DNA from 4 places in the Pectobacterium artocarpous genome. Region 4 is predicted to be linked to each of the others. Evidence: predicted binding sites of a transcription regulator. Region 4 holds the regulator's gene; each other region holds the start of a gene.
What was found. Region 4 encodes CRP, which controls carbon source genes, mostly activating them, when cyclic AMP is high. Its sites were predicted from a motif close to ATGTGANNNNNNTCACAT; they were not measured.
Positions count from the first base shown of each region.

Region 1: ACKQAD_RS08415 (PTS mannitol transporter subunit IICBA) is a predicted target of CRP. The motif match lies at 3,461-3,478, and genes of this name have one in related genera.
Region 2: udp (uridine phosphorylase) is a predicted target of CRP. The motif match lies at 2,615-2,632, and genes of this name have one in related genera.
Region 3: cdd (cytidine deaminase) is a predicted target of CRP. The motif match lies at 2,221-2,238, and genes of this name have one in related genera.

Region 1 is NZ_JBJXVK010000010.1:37,001-41,541, forward strand. It holds gene ACKQAD_RS08410 (mannitol-1-phosphate 5-dehydrogenase) at 83-1,231, opposite strand; gene ACKQAD_RS08415 (PTS mannitol transporter subunit IICBA) at 1,293-3,200, opposite strand; gene ACKQAD_RS08420 (DUF3053 domain-containing protein) at 3,728-4,444, opposite strand.
Region 2 is NZ_JBJXVK010000022.1:27,481-32,021, reverse strand. It holds gene ACKQAD_RS14775 (methyl-accepting chemotaxis protein) at 1-1,473, shown strand, start outside; partial or broken gene ACKQAD_RS14770 (dienelactone hydrolase family protein) at 1,651-2,478, opposite strand; gene udp (uridine phosphorylase) at 2,810-3,580, shown strand; gene ACKQAD_RS14760 (tyrosine-protein phosphatase) at 3,960-4,541, shown strand, end outside.
Region 3 is NZ_JBJXVK010000007.1:113,911-118,451, forward strand. It holds gene ACKQAD_RS06555 (NAD-dependent malic enzyme) at 1-1,061, opposite strand, end outside; gene cdd (cytidine deaminase) at 1,271-2,161, opposite strand; gene ACKQAD_RS06565 (CidB/LrgB family autolysis modulator) at 2,324-3,019, opposite strand; gene ACKQAD_RS06570 (CidA/LrgA family protein) at 3,019-3,426, opposite strand; gene ACKQAD_RS06575 (GH12 family glycosyl hydrolase domain-containing protein) at 3,651-4,445, opposite strand.
Region 4 is NZ_JBJXVK010000003.1:211,535-216,075, reverse strand. It holds gene ACKQAD_RS03060 (YheU family protein) at 1-228, shown strand, start outside; gene ACKQAD_RS03055 (phosphoribulokinase) at 354-1,223, shown strand; gene ACKQAD_RS03050 (OsmC family protein) at 1,264-1,671, opposite strand; gene crp (cAMP-activated global transcriptional regulator CRP) at 2,044-2,676, shown strand; gene argD (bifunctional acetylornithine/succinyldiaminopimelate transaminase) at 2,832-4,058, opposite strand; gene ACKQAD_RS03035 (aminodeoxychorismate synthase component II) at 4,178-4,541, opposite strand, start outside.

The sequences.
Region 1 (4,541 bases), on a different contig from region 4:
GCGACCTCCCATCCCCGACGTCGCCCATATACATGACATTGTGTCGAAAAGACCACACCTGCCTGGTGACGAGACGCGCCGATTACTGCATGGCGTTATACACATTCACTGCTTGCGCGACAACCTCGCTGTTAGCATCCAGACCAGAAATCTGTGCCAGCGCCGCCTGCGGCCCCTGTGCACGGAGTAACTCCGTCAGTTCGAGCGCCTGCGGATCTTGTTCGCTGCGATAATGCATCGCGGCGGCAATACCAGTAATCAGGTTGTCATGTGGCAAATGGTATTCCAGCGTTCCCAGCAGCGGCTTGATCAGACGGTCGCCAGCACTCAGCTTACGCAGGGGTTGGCGGCCTACGCGTTCCACATCATCATGCAGATGGGGGTTTTCAAAACGGCTGAGAATCTTGTTGATATAGGCCACATGCTTATCTGCATCAAAACCATAGCGTTTGATGAGTACCGCGCCGCTCTCTTCCATCGCCCCTTTGACCACCGCTCTGACTTTCGGGTCAAGAATCGCATCGCGAATCGTTTGATGGCGCGACTGCTGACCGAGGTAGGCCGTAATCGCATGACCAGTGTTGAGCGTGAAGAGCTTGCGCTCGACAAACGCCATCAGGTTGTCGGTCAGTTCCATACCGGGAATCGCTGGCGGCTCGCCGCAGAACTGGGTTTTATCGACGATCCATTCACTGAAGGTTTCTACCGTCACCGCCAGCACATCATCGCTACCGGCTTCAGAAGGAGGAACAATGCGGTCTACCGCAGAATCGACAAATCCTACATGCTCAACAACCCATTCCTGATGGCCTTCCGGCAGCAGTTTCAACACATGCTGTTTTAACTGACTAGTACCGCGAACCATATTTTCACAGGCAATAATGTTCAACGGCCGGGTATTGGCGTCGTTATGACGCTTAACCAACCCCTGAGCGATAGTTCCGGCGATTTTTTCCAGAATTTGTGGCCCAACCGCGGTCGTTACCAGATCGGCCACGGCAATCAGCGCCACGGCATCCTGGCTACCGCTGTGAACGGCGCTAACGTTGCTCACGGTTTCAAGGCGTGTGCTATCCCCAACAATCCGCACCGTATAGCTTTTACGGCTGTTCAAGGCATCCAACAGCGGCTGATTAACGTCAGCGAATGTCAGTTCGACGTTGGCATCCGCCAACAATTTACCAATAAATCCGCGGCCAATATTACCTGCGCCAAAATGTAATGCTTTCATGAGACATAACCTTAATAAAACATAAAAAGAGGCCGCCCGAAGGCGGCACTAGTCCTATCAATTAGGCACGCTTTTTACCGGAGAGTAAGTCGAGTACTTCCTGAACATCCTGGGTGTGCGCCAGACGTTCAATAACCGCATCGTCATCCAGCGCATTGGTCAGGCTGGTGATAACCTGGATATGTTCGTTGTTGCGCGCCGCGATACCGATAACCAGACGCGCAACCTCATCTTCTTCATCACCAAAGCGAACGCCTTCGGGGTATTGGCAGAAGACCACGCCCGTTTTCAGCACGCGATCTTTCGCTTCAATCGTACCGTGTGGCACCGCGATCGATTCACCCAGATAGGTAGACGTCAGCTTTTCGCGCTCCAGCATCGCTTCAACATATTCCGGCTCGACATAGCCGCCTTTCACCAGTTGCTCACCAGCAAAACGGATTGCCTGCTCTTTATCTGTCGCATGCTGATTCAGGAACACATTGCCTGCACCCAGTTGGAACAGGTTCGTCCGCTCATCGGCAGCCGCAGGGGCAGACGTCGCGACGGTTTCAGGCTGCGCGGCACCCTGCGCAGCCACCAGACGCGCCGCCAGATCGCTATACAGACCGCTATCAAGGAAATTGGTCAGCGAAATGTGCTGTGCCTGCGGCGCATGACGCATCGCGCGCTCGGTCAGGTCACGGTGTGTAATCACCAGATCCACATCGTCCGGCAGGCTGTTGATCGCGCTATTGGTCACCGAAATGTTGGTCAGCCCGGCATCCTGCACTTTCTTGCGCAACACACCAGCCCCCATCGCACTGGAACCCATACCGGCGTCACACGCTACGATGATTTTACGCACGGTACTCATGTCACCGCTGATACCAGCGCTCGTCGCCGTGCCTTTAGAAGACGCTTTCATTTCCTGCATACGGCGCGTTGCGTCACTCAGGTCTTCTTCTTTTTGCTTAGTGCTTTTCAGCAGAATCGCCGACACAATGAAGGACACCGCGAAGGCCGCAGCAATGGCCGCAAGGTTAGCGAAGTAAGCGCCTTTTGGCGTCATCGCCAACACCGCCAGAATCGAGCCCGGAGATGCAGGAGAAACCAAACCACCGCCCAGCACGCTCAGCGTAAATACGCCAGTCATCCCGCCCAGAATCACGGCGATAATCAGGCGTGGGTTCATCAGCACATACGGGAAGTAAATTTCGTGAATCCCGCCCAGGAAGTGGATAATCGCCGCACCCGGCGCTGACTCTTTCGCGTTACCGCGACCGAAGAACATATAGGCCATCAGCACGCCCATACCTGGGCCTGGGTTCGCTTCGATCAGGAAGAAAATAGATTTGCCGGTTTCCGTCGCCTGCTGAATACCTAGCGGTGAGAAGATACCGTGGTTAATGGCGTTGTTCAGGAACAGGATTTTCGCCGGCTCAACGAAGATGGAGGTAAACGGCAGCAGGTTATTCTGTACCATCAGGTTAACGCCGGAAGCCAGTACCTGAGAGAAGACTTCAACCAGCGGACCAATCGCCAAAAATGCCAGGATTGCCAACAACATACCGATAATACCGGCAGAGAAGTTGTTGACCAGCATTTCAAAGCCGCTCTTGATCTTGCCGTCGACCATGCGGTCAAAACGTTTGATCGCCCAACCGCCCAACGGGCCGACGATCATGGCGCCGAGGAACATCGGGATATCGGTCCCAACGATCACGCCCATCGTCGTAATCGCTCCCACCACACCACCACGCTCACCGAATACCAGACGCCCACCGGTATAACCAATCAGCAATGGCAGCAGATAGGTAATCATCGGACCGACGAGCTTCGCTAACGTTTCATTGGGAATCCAGCCGGTAGGAATAAACAGTGCGGTAATAATACCCCAGGCGATAAAGGCGCCAATATTGGGCATGACCATATTGCTGAGGAAGCGACCAAAGTTTTGCACTTTGATCTTAATATCTGGTGAAAGCATAAAAACACCCCCCTATTGAAACGCGCTGACAATAAGAGCGCGTGGTAATTATCGTGAGACGGCGTGGCAATATGTGTTAGTCGCAGCGATGGTTAGCAACAACGACCGACAGCCTTATCTTTACCGAGATATCAGCAATGACCCAAATCTCGACTGTTATAGACATATCGGTTATAAAAACACCGATTGCTTCCGTCAGTATTACTGTATGCAGCGCGGACTCTAACACGCTGTTTTCATACCGCAACTCCATGGCGGAAACGTGACAAAAATCACACACCCCCCCTACATCAACGATACAAATAGGTGATTTTCTTCACAAAAAACCGTTATAAATGAAAAACTAAACCAATTTACAGACCAATACGACTCCTTATATGTGATTTAAATCACACTTTGCAGAGGTGTAATTGTTTTATTTATGTGATGTTAATCACAATTTATTTTCCCCTTGCGCCTGCCATCATCCTCTTATCAGAAGACCTATCCGTAATAACGCATCGCTGAAATATGGGAAAACGACACGGTTAGGGAGAACTGACACCATTTACCCCTCTGAGCGCATTCATTAAATTCTGCTGTTGCATGGGTAACGCCGCCACCATGCTGTTATATTGCGCCACCTGCTGCGACGTACGGAATTGCACAGACGCACCATTAAACACGGCCTGATCGCCCTGAGCCTGAAGGAAATCGCCGATCTGAGTCAGGCTCTGTGCGAAAGCAATCGCATTCGGAATGGCGGGTAACAGCGCGTTAGTTGGCTGTATTACCGTGCGTGCATACAACCGCTCATAAGGTATCTGCACCTCATCAGGCTGTTTTAGCGTCCGGTGGGCATTGTCCGCCTGCACTTTCGCCGCCTGCACATGCTGGCTCAACAGGTTCATTGCTCCGATAGATTGCCGAAGATCATCACGCTGTGTCAGATAGTCTTTAGGGACGCGAATCCGGGAAATTTGCTCTAGCATTGGCGTCAAACTGCCGGATACCGCCTGAGTAAACTGCTGAGAAAAGGTAGTTAAGATCGCGTAATCGTTGGCAAAATTGCCAAATATCTTCTTTTGTTCTTCCGTCAATGTCGGCAGCTTCCCATCCTGCTGCGACTGCGCGCTTTGCAGGAACGCAACGAATGCCTTCCGCTGCTCCGCCTCACTGTCACCACAGGCGGCCAGTTGCAATGTCGCCAGAATAACCAGAACTGGCAGCAGCCAGCGTGAACGGTACATCATCAGCCTTCTCATTCCCCACTCCTGTTATACTCACTGCCCCGCCAGCCGTGCTTTATTCAGACAAAAACACACCCGCGATGGATTTTCCATGACAAGATTTTTACGACAT
Region 2 (4,541 bases), on a different contig from region 4:
GCCCTTCTGGTGGCGTATCAACGGCTGATGCTGGTTTCAGGCGAGGATCAAATCCAGGCAAATGTTACTCGTGCGAATGAGTTCCGCCAGGAGATCGGCCGCCTGTTGGATAAGCTGGAAAGCCAGACTGTTGAAGAACGTTCGGTCGCTCAGTTACGTGTTATCCGCGGAATCCGCACCGAATTTTTGACATCTGGCGACAAGATTATCAGCGAAGTGGTGGCGGGTAATCGGGATGCGGCGATTGAGGAGTTCAACAACAACCTGAACGTCGTCCAGCGTCAGTACCGTGATGCGGTGAAGCAACTGGTGAATTATCAGGATGATGTGATGGACACCTCTGTCGAAGCGATGGCTGAGGTATACAACGAGACCCGTATTATTCTGCTGCTTATTTTGGCGCTGGGTGCCGTATTTGGGGCATTGATTGCCTGGTCAATTACGCGCAGCGTAACCCGACCAATACAGCAGGCTTTGCAAGTGGCAGACAGCGTGGCACAGGGCGACCTGACCTCGCGCATCACTGTTACCCGCAAAGATGAAACCGGATTGCTGCTGCAATCGTTGGATCACATGAACGCCAGCCTGAGCACGATTGTCGGGCAGGTGCGTGACGGAGCAGAAACCATCTCGACGGCAGCCTCGCAAATCGCGGCAGGTAATCAGGATCTGTCAGCCCGTACTGAAGAACAGGCCAGCTCGCTGGAAGAAACCGCAGCATCGATGGAACAGTTGGCGTCTACCATTAAAAACACGGCGGAGAACACCCAGCAAGCGACGGAGATTGCCAATAACGCTTCTGGTGCGGCGAAGCAAAGCGGCGACGTGATGGTTTCTGTGACGCAGAAAATGCGCGGTATTCGCGACTCGTCCCAGCGTATGGCAGAGATCATTGGTGTGATTGACGGCATTGCCTTTCAGACCAATATTCTGGCGCTGAACGCGGCGGTTGAAGCCGCGCGTGCGGGCGAGCAAGGTCGCGGCTTTGCGGTGGTGGCAGGGGAAGTGCGTTCTCTGGCACAGCGCAGTGCGACCGCTGCGCGGGAGATCAAGGATTTGATCGACGACTCCGTGAGCAAAATTCAGGAAGGCATGTCGTTGGTCGATACCGCCGAAGAAACCATGGACGGGTTAACGGGCTATGTGCGGGATGTGAATGATATTATCAGCGAAATCTCGCAGGCCAGCCGTGAACAGAGCGATGGAATTAACCAGATGAATCTGGCCGTTGGACAGATCGATACCACGACCCAGCAGAACGCGGCTCTGGTTGAAGAATCTGCCTCTGCGGCGATGTCTCTGCAAGCACAAGCCTCCGTTCTGGCAGAAGCAGTGAGCGCGTTTAAGCTTCTGTCTTATGGCAGTGGCAAAACCGCCTCGAATACCTCCGCGCCAGTGCGTACCCCAACGCTGTCTTTAGCACCTGCTGCGGCGAAAGATCAGGGTAAAAACAGCGACTGGACGTCGTTCTAACGCGGCCTCTGTAACAAGATAACGGAGAATGCCGATCGCTTTAGTATGGATGTAGGGAGAAACACGGAGATGAGGTACCCGTAGGGATGCCTTACTTCAGGGTAGACCCCGGTCTCTCAATGGCTAACGTCGGCATTAATCGATCGCCGATGGTTTTTTAGGAATCGTGTGGCGGTGCTACGCCACACCGTTTTTCTGGAACCACGCCAGCATACGCAGCCAGCCGTCTTGTGCGGATTCTTCATGGTAGCTGGGGCGGTAATCGGCGTGGAAAGCATGACCGGCATCGGGGTAGACGATGATATCGGCCGCTGCATTGGCTGCACGTAGCGCCTGCCGCATCGTATCAACCTGTGCTAACGGAATCCCTTCGTCCTTCGCGCCATATAACCCCAGCACAGGGGCTTCCAATTCCGTTGCAATATCGACCGGATGTTTGGGGCTATTCAACGTTTTCTCACCCGTAAACTTACCGTACCAGGCCACAGCTGCCTTGAGCTGCGGGTTGTGCGCAGCATAGAGCCAGGTGATGCGTCCACCCCAACAGAAACCCGTGATCGCCAGCTTGCTGGCATCGCCGCCCTGCTTAATCGCCCAGTTGGCGGTGTGATCGAGATCGGATAGCACCTGTGTATCGGGCACCTTACAAACCAACTCGGTCAGGATTTTCTGAATATCGTTATAGTGGCTGGGGTCGCCCTGACGGAAATACAGCTCTGGCGCAATGGCCATATAACCCTGTTTGGCTAGCCTGCGGCAAACATCCTAAATGTGTTGATGAACGCCGAAAATCTCCTGCACCACCAGCACGATAGGGAGTGGCTTGTCATGGTTCGCCGGCCTGGCGATATAGGCGGGGAGTTGCTCACCCTGAGAAGAAATGGTGGTTTCACTGGCAATGATGCCGACAGAATCCGTGGTAATGATCGAGGAGCTCTGCGGTTCCACTGCCGGGGATAGCCCCTGAGGAAGATGTTTGAAAGTTGTCTGTTCATCAGTCTTCATTACGCGCTCTCCTGTTATCGGCCAGTTCTCATGTGAAAGAGGGATTTCAGAACATCGATGATAAATACTATCAATGATTAAAGAATCTACACTAGAGGACAATTAATCGGCAAAAATGAATTCCTTACCTGATAAATAGTGATGTAAATCACATATTTTATGTATGTTTATGTTTGTTTCTTTTTTATTGGTGACTCTAGTCACTTAAAAAAACGTAATGATGCGCTAGAGTCTTTTCTTGGACGTACGCTTACAGACTGCGACAAGCAGCGTTTATGGGGCGTCCGGCATGATTTCTCTGAATACCCAATTGATTGCCCGGGAGGCAGTTATGTCTACATCTGATGTGTTCCATCTTGGTCTGGTCAAGAACGATTTACAGGGCGCGACGCTGGCTATCGTACCCGGTGATCCTGAGCGTGTAGAAAAAATTGCTCGCCTGATGGACAACCCGGTTCACCTGGCATCGCACCGTGAGTTTACGTCCTGGCGTGCGGAACTGGACGGAAAATCGGTCATTGTCTGTTCTACAGGTATTGGCGGCCCGTCAACGTCTATTGCGGTAGAAGAATTGGCGCAGCTTGGCATCCGTACTTTTCTGCGCGTAGGTACAACCGGGGCGATTCAGCCTGGGATTAACGTCGGTGATGTTTTAGTCACTACCGCTGCCGTCCGTCTTGACGGTGCGAGCCTGCACTTCGCGCCGATGGAATTCCCGGCCGTCGCAGATTTCGGCTGTACCACCATGCTGGTGGAAGCGGCAAAAGCCTCGGGAGCGGTGCTGCACGTGGGCATCACGGCGTCTTCCGATACGTTCTATCCCGGTCAGGAACGCTATGACACGTTCTCTGGGCGCGTTGTTCGTCGCTTCTGCGGTTCGATGGAGGAATGGCAAAGTATGGGCGTGCTGAACTATGAAATGGAATCCGCCACGCTGCTAACCATGTGCGCCAGTCAGGGCTTAAAAGCGGGGATGATCGCGGGCGTGATCGTGAACCGTACCCAGCAGGAAATCCCTGATGCGGCGACCATGAAGCTGGCCGAAACCACCGTGATTAAGGTGTTGCTGGATGCGACTCGCCGGTTGTTAGCCGCTGAATAAGCGTAATATTGATTAATGGTATTTTGGGCTGGTCATCAGCGATGCCAGCCCGTATCCTGATATACCCGTTATTCTTCAAGCTGCATGTGCGTTGGCTGCGTTCACTCACCCGAATCACTTACTTGTGTAAGCTCATCGGGATGAAATGAGAGACATCCTGTCTCTCACCGGAGGCCAGCCTTTGGCTGGTCAAATTCGTTCCCGACGAATTTGTCCTTCTCTTGCCGCGTTACGAGGCGTATAAATGAGCCTCGCCCTACGGGCCAACGCTTTGCGTTGTTCAAAACGCTAACGTTTTGTCCTGCAACTCGAATTATTTAGGGTATACGCTAAATAGTTCAATTTGCCTTGCTCGCCTTTCAACCTCGCAAGGAGATGTATGACCGAACCAACGTTGCTTCATCCCTCTTTATTACCACTGGACGGCGGAATCAACTTCCGTGATTTGGGCGGTAATCGGGCTGCTGACGGGCGGCTTATCCGACACGGTAAACTTTTTCGCTCCGGTTCTTTGGATCTGCTGAGTCAGGCTGACTGTGAACATCTTGCGGGTGTGCCTATTTCTCATGTGGTGGATTATCGGGATGCTGAGGAAATTGCACAGAAGCCCGATATATTGTGGGCTGGTGCTACCTATCACGCATATCCGGCCAACCCATTGCGCCATGAAGTGACGGCCAATCTGGATTCGCTGGGGTCTGATGTGCTGGCGGCGTTTGATTCCCGGGCGTTTATGCTGGAGCTATATCGTCGTTTGCCTTTCAATAATGCGGCCTATAAACAGCTGGTGTCGCTGCTATTACAGCCGGGTGAAGGCGGGTTGGTACAGCACTGCGCGGTGGGTAAAGATCGCACGGGTATCGGCTCGGCGCTGGTGATGTTTGCGTTGGGGGCGGATGAACAGACGGTGATGGAAGATTACCTGCTCACGGACACGACGTTGACACCATTCCGTCAGCAA
Region 3 (4,541 bases), on a different contig from region 4:
TTGCTTTGGAAATCGAGCAGGTTCGGCAGTTTGTCCGTCAGCAGACCAAAGCGGTCAACCATGAAGACACGTGCGCGCGCTTCTTGATCGCTCAGCCCTTCGGATTTCATCTGTGCAATGATTTGTTCAGCGATACCGCAGCCTGCGGAACCGGCACCCAGGAAGGCCACGGTCTGATCGCGTAACTGTGTGCCTGCCGCACGGCTGGCTGCAATCAGGCTGCCCAGCGCAACCGCCGCGGTACCCTGAATGTCATCGTTAAAGCTACAGATTTCATCGCGATAGCGGTTCAGCAGCGGTGTCGCGTTTTTCTGTGCGAAGTCTTCAAACTGCAACAGCACGTTCGGCCAGCGACGCTTAACAGCCTGGATGAATTCATCAACAAACGCATAGTATTCGTCATCGGTGATACGTGGGTGACGCCATCCCATGTACAGCGGATCGTTCAGGCGCTGCGGGTTGTTGGTGCCGACATCCAGAACCACTGGCAGGGTATAGGCTGGGCTGATACCGCCACACGCGGTGTACAGAGAAAGTTTACCGATTGGAATCCCCATGCCGCCGATACCCTGGTCACCCAGACCTAGAATACGTTCACCGTCGGTCACAACGATGACTTTCACGTTCTGTTTGGTGGCGTTTTGCAGCATATCGTCGATATAGGCGCGGTTAGGATAGGAGATAAACAGGCCACGGGCGCGGCGATAGATATCGGAGAAGTGTTCACAGGCTTCGCCAACGGTTGGGGTGTAGATGATGGGCATCATCTCACTGAGGTGACCGTCCAGCAGGCGGTAGAACAGGGTTTCATTGGTATCCTGGATGTTGCGCAGATAAACGTGTTTTTCAATATCGTGTTTGAATTCCTGATACTGACGCCAGGCGCGTTCTGCCTGTTCTTCGATGGTTTCGACGGCTTCCGGCAGCAGACCATGCAGGTTAAAGTTAGCGCGTTCTTCTTCGGTAAACGCGCTGCCTTTATTTAGCAGGGGGAATTCAAGCAAGATTGGACCAGCGTAGGGAATATGGAGAGGACGTTTACTTTCGTATTCTAATTCCATGGCTTTTTACTCTTCGGATAGCAAAAAAAAACTCAGGTGTTGTCGATAAGAAACTGCTGCGAATCTTAAATTACCCAGAGAATATGTACAGAAATTGTTAATTAAAATAGTTACAGATGGCTTGCATCTTAGTCAGAATTCAAGCTTTATCGATTCACCTCTCGTTTTTCACCCCTCACTTTGCTGAAATCCTGCGCTTACCTCCGCTGCTATTCTTCAATAAAGTGGTGTTCAACGTCGGTGCAGCCCAATTCAGCCAGCATAATTTGCGAAATGGCCCAATGGCTGACAACAGCATTGCGGCGTTCAACGACAGCGGCGTGTTTAATTGTGCACAGTTCTTCGCCAGCAAGATTCATCATATTTAACGCAGATTGCAAAGGCGGCAGGCTAGGGTTGAACGCTGCATTTTCTGCGTAGCGCCCCGTGTAGATGTTGCCACTTGACGTCTCCAGCGCAATACCGCTGATAGCCCTGCTGTACGGCGCATGGCTACGGTTGGCGGTATCCAGAGCCAAACGTGCAAGCACGCCAACATTATGTAAGGTTGCTCCGTGGTTGACGTCATCCATCAGTAAGGTATCAATTTGCAGATCGATGGGGCCAAAGGAATCTGGCAGATAGTGGCTGAGCGCGGCAGGTTGGCGACCCGGTAGATGGATACGCAGCGACGCCGCATTGCGCAATTCGTTCATAAACTGGCGGCAGTGGCCGCATGGCGTGTAGTTCACGGTTACGGCCCGCAATCCACACTCATTGCGCAGCCAGGCATGGCTAACGGCGCTTTGCTCGGCATGCACTGTTTGCTGAAGCTGAATCGCGCTGAACTCCATGTTGGCGCCAAAGTAGAAATTGCCGCTAAGCCCTTGTGCAATCGCGCCAACCTGAAAATTAGAGATAGGCGCTTGTGCGCAGGCGGCTGCCAGCGGCAATAACGCAAAGGCCAGCGCATCGGCGTCTAGCTGGCTGGCTTCACAGACGGTATTCACCTCGTCTACGGTTAGCATGGCGAAGAAATCCGATTTATCGATCACGGGGTGGATCGCGGCTTGCAGATTGGCAGGTAATTGCTGAAAGGCGTTTTCAAATCGTGGATGCATAGTGGCTTACTCTTTTTACCCGTCAATGACGTCATGTTAGGTAGCAGAGTAGCAACAAATTGTGATAAAAATCTCTTTGCTGAATGAAATGTCTGCAAATTAAATGCTAAATGCGAGATGTATCTCAATTTTATAGTGGACGATGCGAGATACATTCTGTGCTCAACTAACGACGTGCAGGAGTACGGGGAAGACAAACGGCGCGATCAGCGACGTGATGATCCCGCAGATGACCAGTGCCAGTGAACTAAATGCCCCTTCCTGATAATCAACCTCCGCGCAGCGCGCCGTGCCGAGGGCGTGCGAAGCGGTACCCATCGACAAGCCCCGTGCAGCTTTGGTTTTGATTCCCACGCGGTTGAATAAACAGTGACCTAATACGGCACCGAGAATGCCGACAAAAATTACGCAGACGGCGCTGATAGCGGGGATACCGCCAATAGAACTGGCGACGGCCATCGCAATGGGGGTAGTGACCGACTTCGGTAACACGGAGGCTGCGATTTCGGGCGAAGCCCCCATCCACAACGCTACCAGCGTGCCGGAGATAATGGCGGTCAGGCTACCAATGAAACACACACTGATAATGGACTTCCAGCGGGCGCGAATTTGGTGCAACTGTTCATAAAGCGGGAACGCCAGCGCCACCACCGCGGGTTGCAGCAGGTCGTTAAGGACTTTACTGCCCTGAAAATAGTGCTCGTAGGGAATCTTCAACACCAGCAGCAGAGGAATAATCATCGCCATCGACACCAGCAGCGGGTTCAACAGAGAGAGCTTGGTCTGCAAGGCCAGTTTACGTGCGGCAAAAAAGACAATCAGGGTGAGGGGGAGAGACCACCACACATAGCTGAACATTATTCGTTATCCTTCGGCGGTGTGCGAACGCTAGTCATGGCACGTTCACGCTGCATTATCTGGGTACTGAAACCCACAACCAACATCACAATAAAGGTACTGATCAGGCAGGAAACCACGATGGGGCCAAACTGCTGGCTGACCAGGTCGTAATAATTCATCACACCGACGCCAATGGGGACGAACAGCAGCGCCATATGGCGAATAAGGAGGTGGCAACCCGGTTTTACCCACTGCGCGGGCAGGATCTGCGAAGCGAGAAGGGTGAACAGAACCAGCATACCGATGATACTGCCGGGAATAGTGAACGGAAGTAACGCGGATAGCGCATTGCCTGCCAGCAGGCAGAGATAAATCAATGCGAAAGCGCGTAAATACTGCCAGCAAACGATGAACGTATTACGCATGAGAATTTCCTGATTAGCTGAAGGGATTATCATAACGCTAATGGAATTGACGTGCCACAGCTCACGAATTTTGTTGGGTAAGGGAAGCAGAGCCTGCTTAAAGGATAAGCAAGGTCGGCCTGTATGAAAATGAAAAAGTGTGTTGGGTGAGAGTAGTGCGGTTCAGACTCGCGCCAGTGTGGGCCGCGAGGCTGAAACCGTGAAGGACAAAGATTATAGGGATGTTACTTGATGTCTACGCTCCACTTGGTGATATCGATTTGTCCGTCACCGCCAAAGATCTCGGTGCCAAACTCAACGCTACTGATATATTTTGTATTGCTCATCCAGTTCTTGGTTCCCACCAGGTAGTTGGTGAAATGGCGGATATTGAGCGAGGCGTTATTGGTATTGGAAGTGCGAACAAAAGAAAAGACATTCCAGCCCTTACCATTCCCCGCATTAATCCACCCTTTGAATACGTTCCAGCTACTGCCGCCGAGGAAAACCGTTTCAATATAATCACCCGCAGGGCCGGCATTGGTATTATTTAGCCAGATCATCAATTCATCGGTAGGGGCCGTGTCCCAATTGGCTTTATCGGTAGTGTGGAACCAAATATCATAAGCTGCGTTGTAAGTCCCCGTGGATTTGATGGAATAGGTAACGTTGCTGGTGATGCTTTTATTGCTGGATAACTTTATTGGCAGTCCGCTATTTGCCGTATAGCCCGCCGTCCAGTGCCAGCCGCTCACCAGTGACGGATAGGCTTTAACGCTGGAGGAGTTACTTGGCCAATGCCAGCTCCATCCCATACTGGTTGGGTTATTATAAAAAATGGTTTGCTGCCATCCTTTGACTTCATCTTTTCCCCAGACATTATTGAAAACATAATATTTATTATTCTCAAAATAGAGTTTATCCGCGTCCTTTGAGGAACTGGCGGCAGAAACCGTTAATGGTGAGAGTAATAAGGCAGATAATAGAACAGGTAACAATGTGCGGAAAGTACGTGTTGGATGGGTGTTCATAATAAGCATAATAAATCTCCTTTTAATATATGCTCGGGATGTTTCAATCTGAAATTTAGCACGTATTACGTCAGTGTCTATGGTTTTATAAGTATAAATTGTGTC
Region 4 (4,541 bases):
CCCTGGCAACAGCTCGATCCAGAAACGCTGGATAACATCATCGAATCTTTCGTCCTGCGGGAAGGTACCGATTATGGCGAACAGGAGCGCTCATTGGCGCAGAAAGTGGAAGATATCCGCCTCCAGCTCAAATCTGGCCAGGTCGTTTTGGTGTGGTCCGAACTACATGAAACCCTCAATATTATGCCGCGCAGCCAGCTCAATGCAGGAGGCCATGCCCCTTATTGAGTATGCCGAAAGGCGTGAAAGAATGCGCCAAACATGCTAACAATGATAAAAACTTACGTCATTTTTGAGGATGCGCGCAGGCTCTCAGCCGATGCGTGTATCGCGATCACGGAGTTACGCGCCTTATGTCACATCAGCATCCGATTATTGCGGTTACCGGCTCTAGCGGGGCAGGAACAACGACAACCAGTCTGGCTTTCCGTAAGATTTTCCAGCAACTTAATCTGCGCGCCGCCCAGTTGGAAGGGGACAGTTTTCACCGCTATACCCGCCCGGAAATGGATATGGCCATTCGCAAAGCACGTGATTTAGGCCGCCATATCAGCTATTTCGGCCCGGAAGCGAATGACTTCAGCCTGCTGGAACAGTCGTTTATCGAATATGGTCTGCACGGTCGTGGCCAAACGCGTAAATATCTTCATACCTACGATGAAGCCATTCCGTACAATCAAGTTCCCGGAACCTTCACGCCGTGGGAGCGGATGCCGGAACCCACCGATATCCTGTTTTATGAAGGGCTACACGGTGGCGTGGTTACCGAACAAAACGACGTAGCACAGCATGTCGATTTGCTCGTCGGCGTGGTGCCGATCGTCAATCTGGAATGGATCCAAAAGCTGATACGCGACGTCAATGAGCGCGGTCACTCGCGTGAAGCGGTAATGGATTCCGTCGTGCGATCCATGGAAGACTACATCACCTATATTACGCCGCAGTTCTCTCGCACACACATCAACTTCCAGCGCGTGCCCACCGTGGACACCTCCAATCCGTTCGCCGCCAAGTCGATTCCGTCGCTGGACGAGAGCTTTGTCGTTATTCATTTTCAGGGCCTGGATAATATTGATTACCCCTATCTGCTCGCCATGTTGCAGGGATCATTTATCTCCCACATCAATACGTTGGTCGTTCCCGGCGGGAAAATGGGGCTAGCGATGGAACTCATCATGGCACCGCTGGTGCAGCGGTTAATGGAAGGGAAAACCATCGAATAAGCGAAACTGGGCGCGGCAATGTCGTGCCCAGAGAAAGAGATTAAGCCAGCACCCGAATTTCGTGACTATGCGTCACCTCAACGGCCTTGCCCAGCATCAGTGCCACAGAGCAGTATTTTTCCGCCGACAGGGCTACAGCGCGTTCAACGATTTTGTCGGTCAGCCCTTTTCCCGTCACGATAAAATGCAGATTGATATGGGTAAATAAACGCGGCGCTTCAGACCGGCGCGCTGACGTCAGTTTCACCTCACAATCCGCTACATCGTTGCGGCCTTTTTGCAGAATCGAAACCACATCAATCGCGCTGCATCCCCCCACAGACATCAACACCATTTCCATCGGGCTGGGCGCTTTATCGCCGGAATTGCCGTCCATCAACACCTGATGTCCTGACGCGGATTCGCCCAAAAACGTTAAGCCTTCAACCCATTTTACCCGTGCCTGCATGGTGCCTCTCCACTAAAAATTTTTTGAAAATTTATACCGTTACTGTACAAAAATCAGCGTTAATCAGAGCTTTGTCATGCTGAAGCGAGACAACACAAGACACATCCTTAAAGCTGTGTTAAAACGAAAATAGAATAGACCTTTTCTGGACAAACCCAGAAACGAAGAAGATGATGACGTAGCCAGATATACCCAGCCACGTTTACGGTGCGGCAAGGCAGCACCGGAAAATCAAGGGTCAGTGGTTCCAGTATATTCCCTGACGTCATTCTGCCTAGACTGAATTTTGTTTTTTTAGCAGTTAAACACGCCGTACAGGGAACTCTGACCCCTGTAATTTGCGCAGTGAATTACAACAGAGGATGATAGCGAATGGTTCTCGGCAAACCGCAAACAGACCCAACTCTCGAATGGTTCCTTTCCCATTGTCATATCCACAAGTATCCATCGAAGAGCACGCTTATTCACCAAGGTGAAAAAGCAGAAACGCTTTACTACATCGTGAAAGGCTCTGTCGCAGTGCTAATCAAAGATGAAGAAGGCAAGGAAATGATTCTTTCCTACCTCAATCAGGGCGATTTTATTGGTGAGCTCGGCCTGTTTGAAGAAGGTCAGGAACGCAGCGCTTGGGTGCGGGCAAAAACCGCCTGTGAAGTGGCTGAAATTTCCTATAAAAAATTCCGCCAGCTAATCCAGGTTAACCCAGATATCCTCATGCGTCTGTCTGCACAAATGGCAAGCAGACTCCAGGTTACCTCAGAGAAAGTCGGCAACCTCGCCTTCCTTGATGTAACTGGCCGTATTGCCCAAACCCTACTCAACCTGGCTAAACAACCTGATGCCATGACGCATCCAGATGGTATGCAAATAAAAATTACCCGTCAGGAAATTGGGCAAATCGTTGGCTGCTCGCGTGAAACCGTGGGCCGCATTCTGAAAATGTTAGAAGACCAGAACCTGATCTCTGCGCACGGTAAGACAATTGTCGTTTACGGCACTCGCTAAATCCCTGTTGCTCTACCCTACCAACAAAAAAGCGTGAAGCCTCGGCCTCACGCTTTTTTATGGTGTGCCATCCCTGCTCCCCCTTACAGACCGTCGCAAGCGGCGTGGAAAAACGTTCCCTACGTTTTTTATCGCTGCTCTTTTAAGAACATCACTCAGTTTGCTGCGTTAACAACCTGTGCGACGGCTTTGGCGAACTTCTCCATCCCCTGCACAATGTCGTCTTCATCAATGATCAAAGACGGCACAAAGCGGATGACGTTCGGACCCGCCATCAACACCATCAGGCCCTGAGCCGTTGCAGCAGCCAGAAACTCGCCCGCACGGCCATGCCACTGCGATTTCAGTTCTGCCCCCAACAGCAGCCCCATACCGCGCACCTGTTCAAATACACCGTACTGTTGGTTGATTTTTTCCAGCTCACTGACAAAGCGAGCGTGCCGATCCGCCACGCCTGACAGCACTTCTGGCGTATTGATGATATCCAGCGCAGCTTCCGCCACCGCACAGGCCAGCGGGTTACCGCCATAGGTGGTTCCATGTACCCCGACCGTCATCACAGAGGCAATTTCTTCCGTCGTCAGCATCGCACTAATCGGGAAGCCGCCACCCAGCGCTTTAGCGGTGGTGAGAATATCCGGCGTAATGCCGTAGTGCATGTAGCTGAATAGTTTGCCAGTGCGCCCCATTCCGCTCTGCACTTCATCAAACACCAGCAGCGCCTTATGCTGATCGCACAGATCGCGAACACCTTGTAAAAATTCAGGTGTCGCAGGCGTAATACCGCCCTCACCCTGAATCGGCTCCAGCACGACGGCACTGGTGTGATCGTCCATCACCGCTTTGACCGCAGCCAGATCGTTGAAAGGAACATGGACAATATCCGCAGGCTTAGGCCCGAAACCATCGGCATATTTAGGCTGTCCGCCAACTGAAACGGTAAACAGCGTGCGGCCATGGAACGCATTATAGAAAGCGATGATCTTGGTTTTATAAGGACTATGGCGTTTAACCGCATAGTGGCGCGCCAGTTTGAAAGCGGCTTCGTTAGCCTCAGCACCAGAATTAACAAAGAACACGCGGTCGGCAAAAGTGGCATCAATCAATTTGCTGGCGAGGCGTAGCGCAGGTTCGTTGGTGAAAATATTGCTGGTGTGCCACAGCTTTTCACCCTGTTGCTGCAATGCGTTCACCAGCGCAGGATGACAGTGACCCAGTGCCGTAACCGCAATGCCGCCGGAGAAATCGATATACTCACGGCCATCTTGATCCCAGACGCGGCTCCCTTTACCTTTCACTGGTACAAACTTCGCGGGTGCATAAACCGGCAAAATCACTTTATCGTGAGTATCCCGTGTCACTGCTTTCTGCTCTGCTGCCATTTGCTGCCTCACTCTGCTGTCCATTATGTCGAAATGAAAATATAGTCAATAAATATGCATAAAAAATCAATTACAGGCAATATTAAATCGGCTACTGTAGAGAATAACTTTCTATCTCGCTAAATTTTAAGGAAATTATCCAAAAGTTGATGCCCTTGCTGGCTGAGAATGCTTTCTGGATGAAACTGCACACCTTCCAGCGGAAGCGAGCGATGGCGGATTCCCATAATCTCGTCATGCTTACCTTCATGTTCGCTCCAGGCCGTGACCTCAAAGCAATCGGGTAGCGAGGAAGCATCAATGATGAGTGAATGATAACGGGTAACCGTCAAAGGCTGAGCCAGTCCCGTGAAAATCCCCGTATCATTGTGCGCAATCGCAGAAGTTTTCCCGTGCATAACCTGTCTTGCACGCACCACATGCGCGCCGAACGCCTGCCCCATCGCCTGATGGCCAAGGCACACGCCCAGAATCGGTAATTTA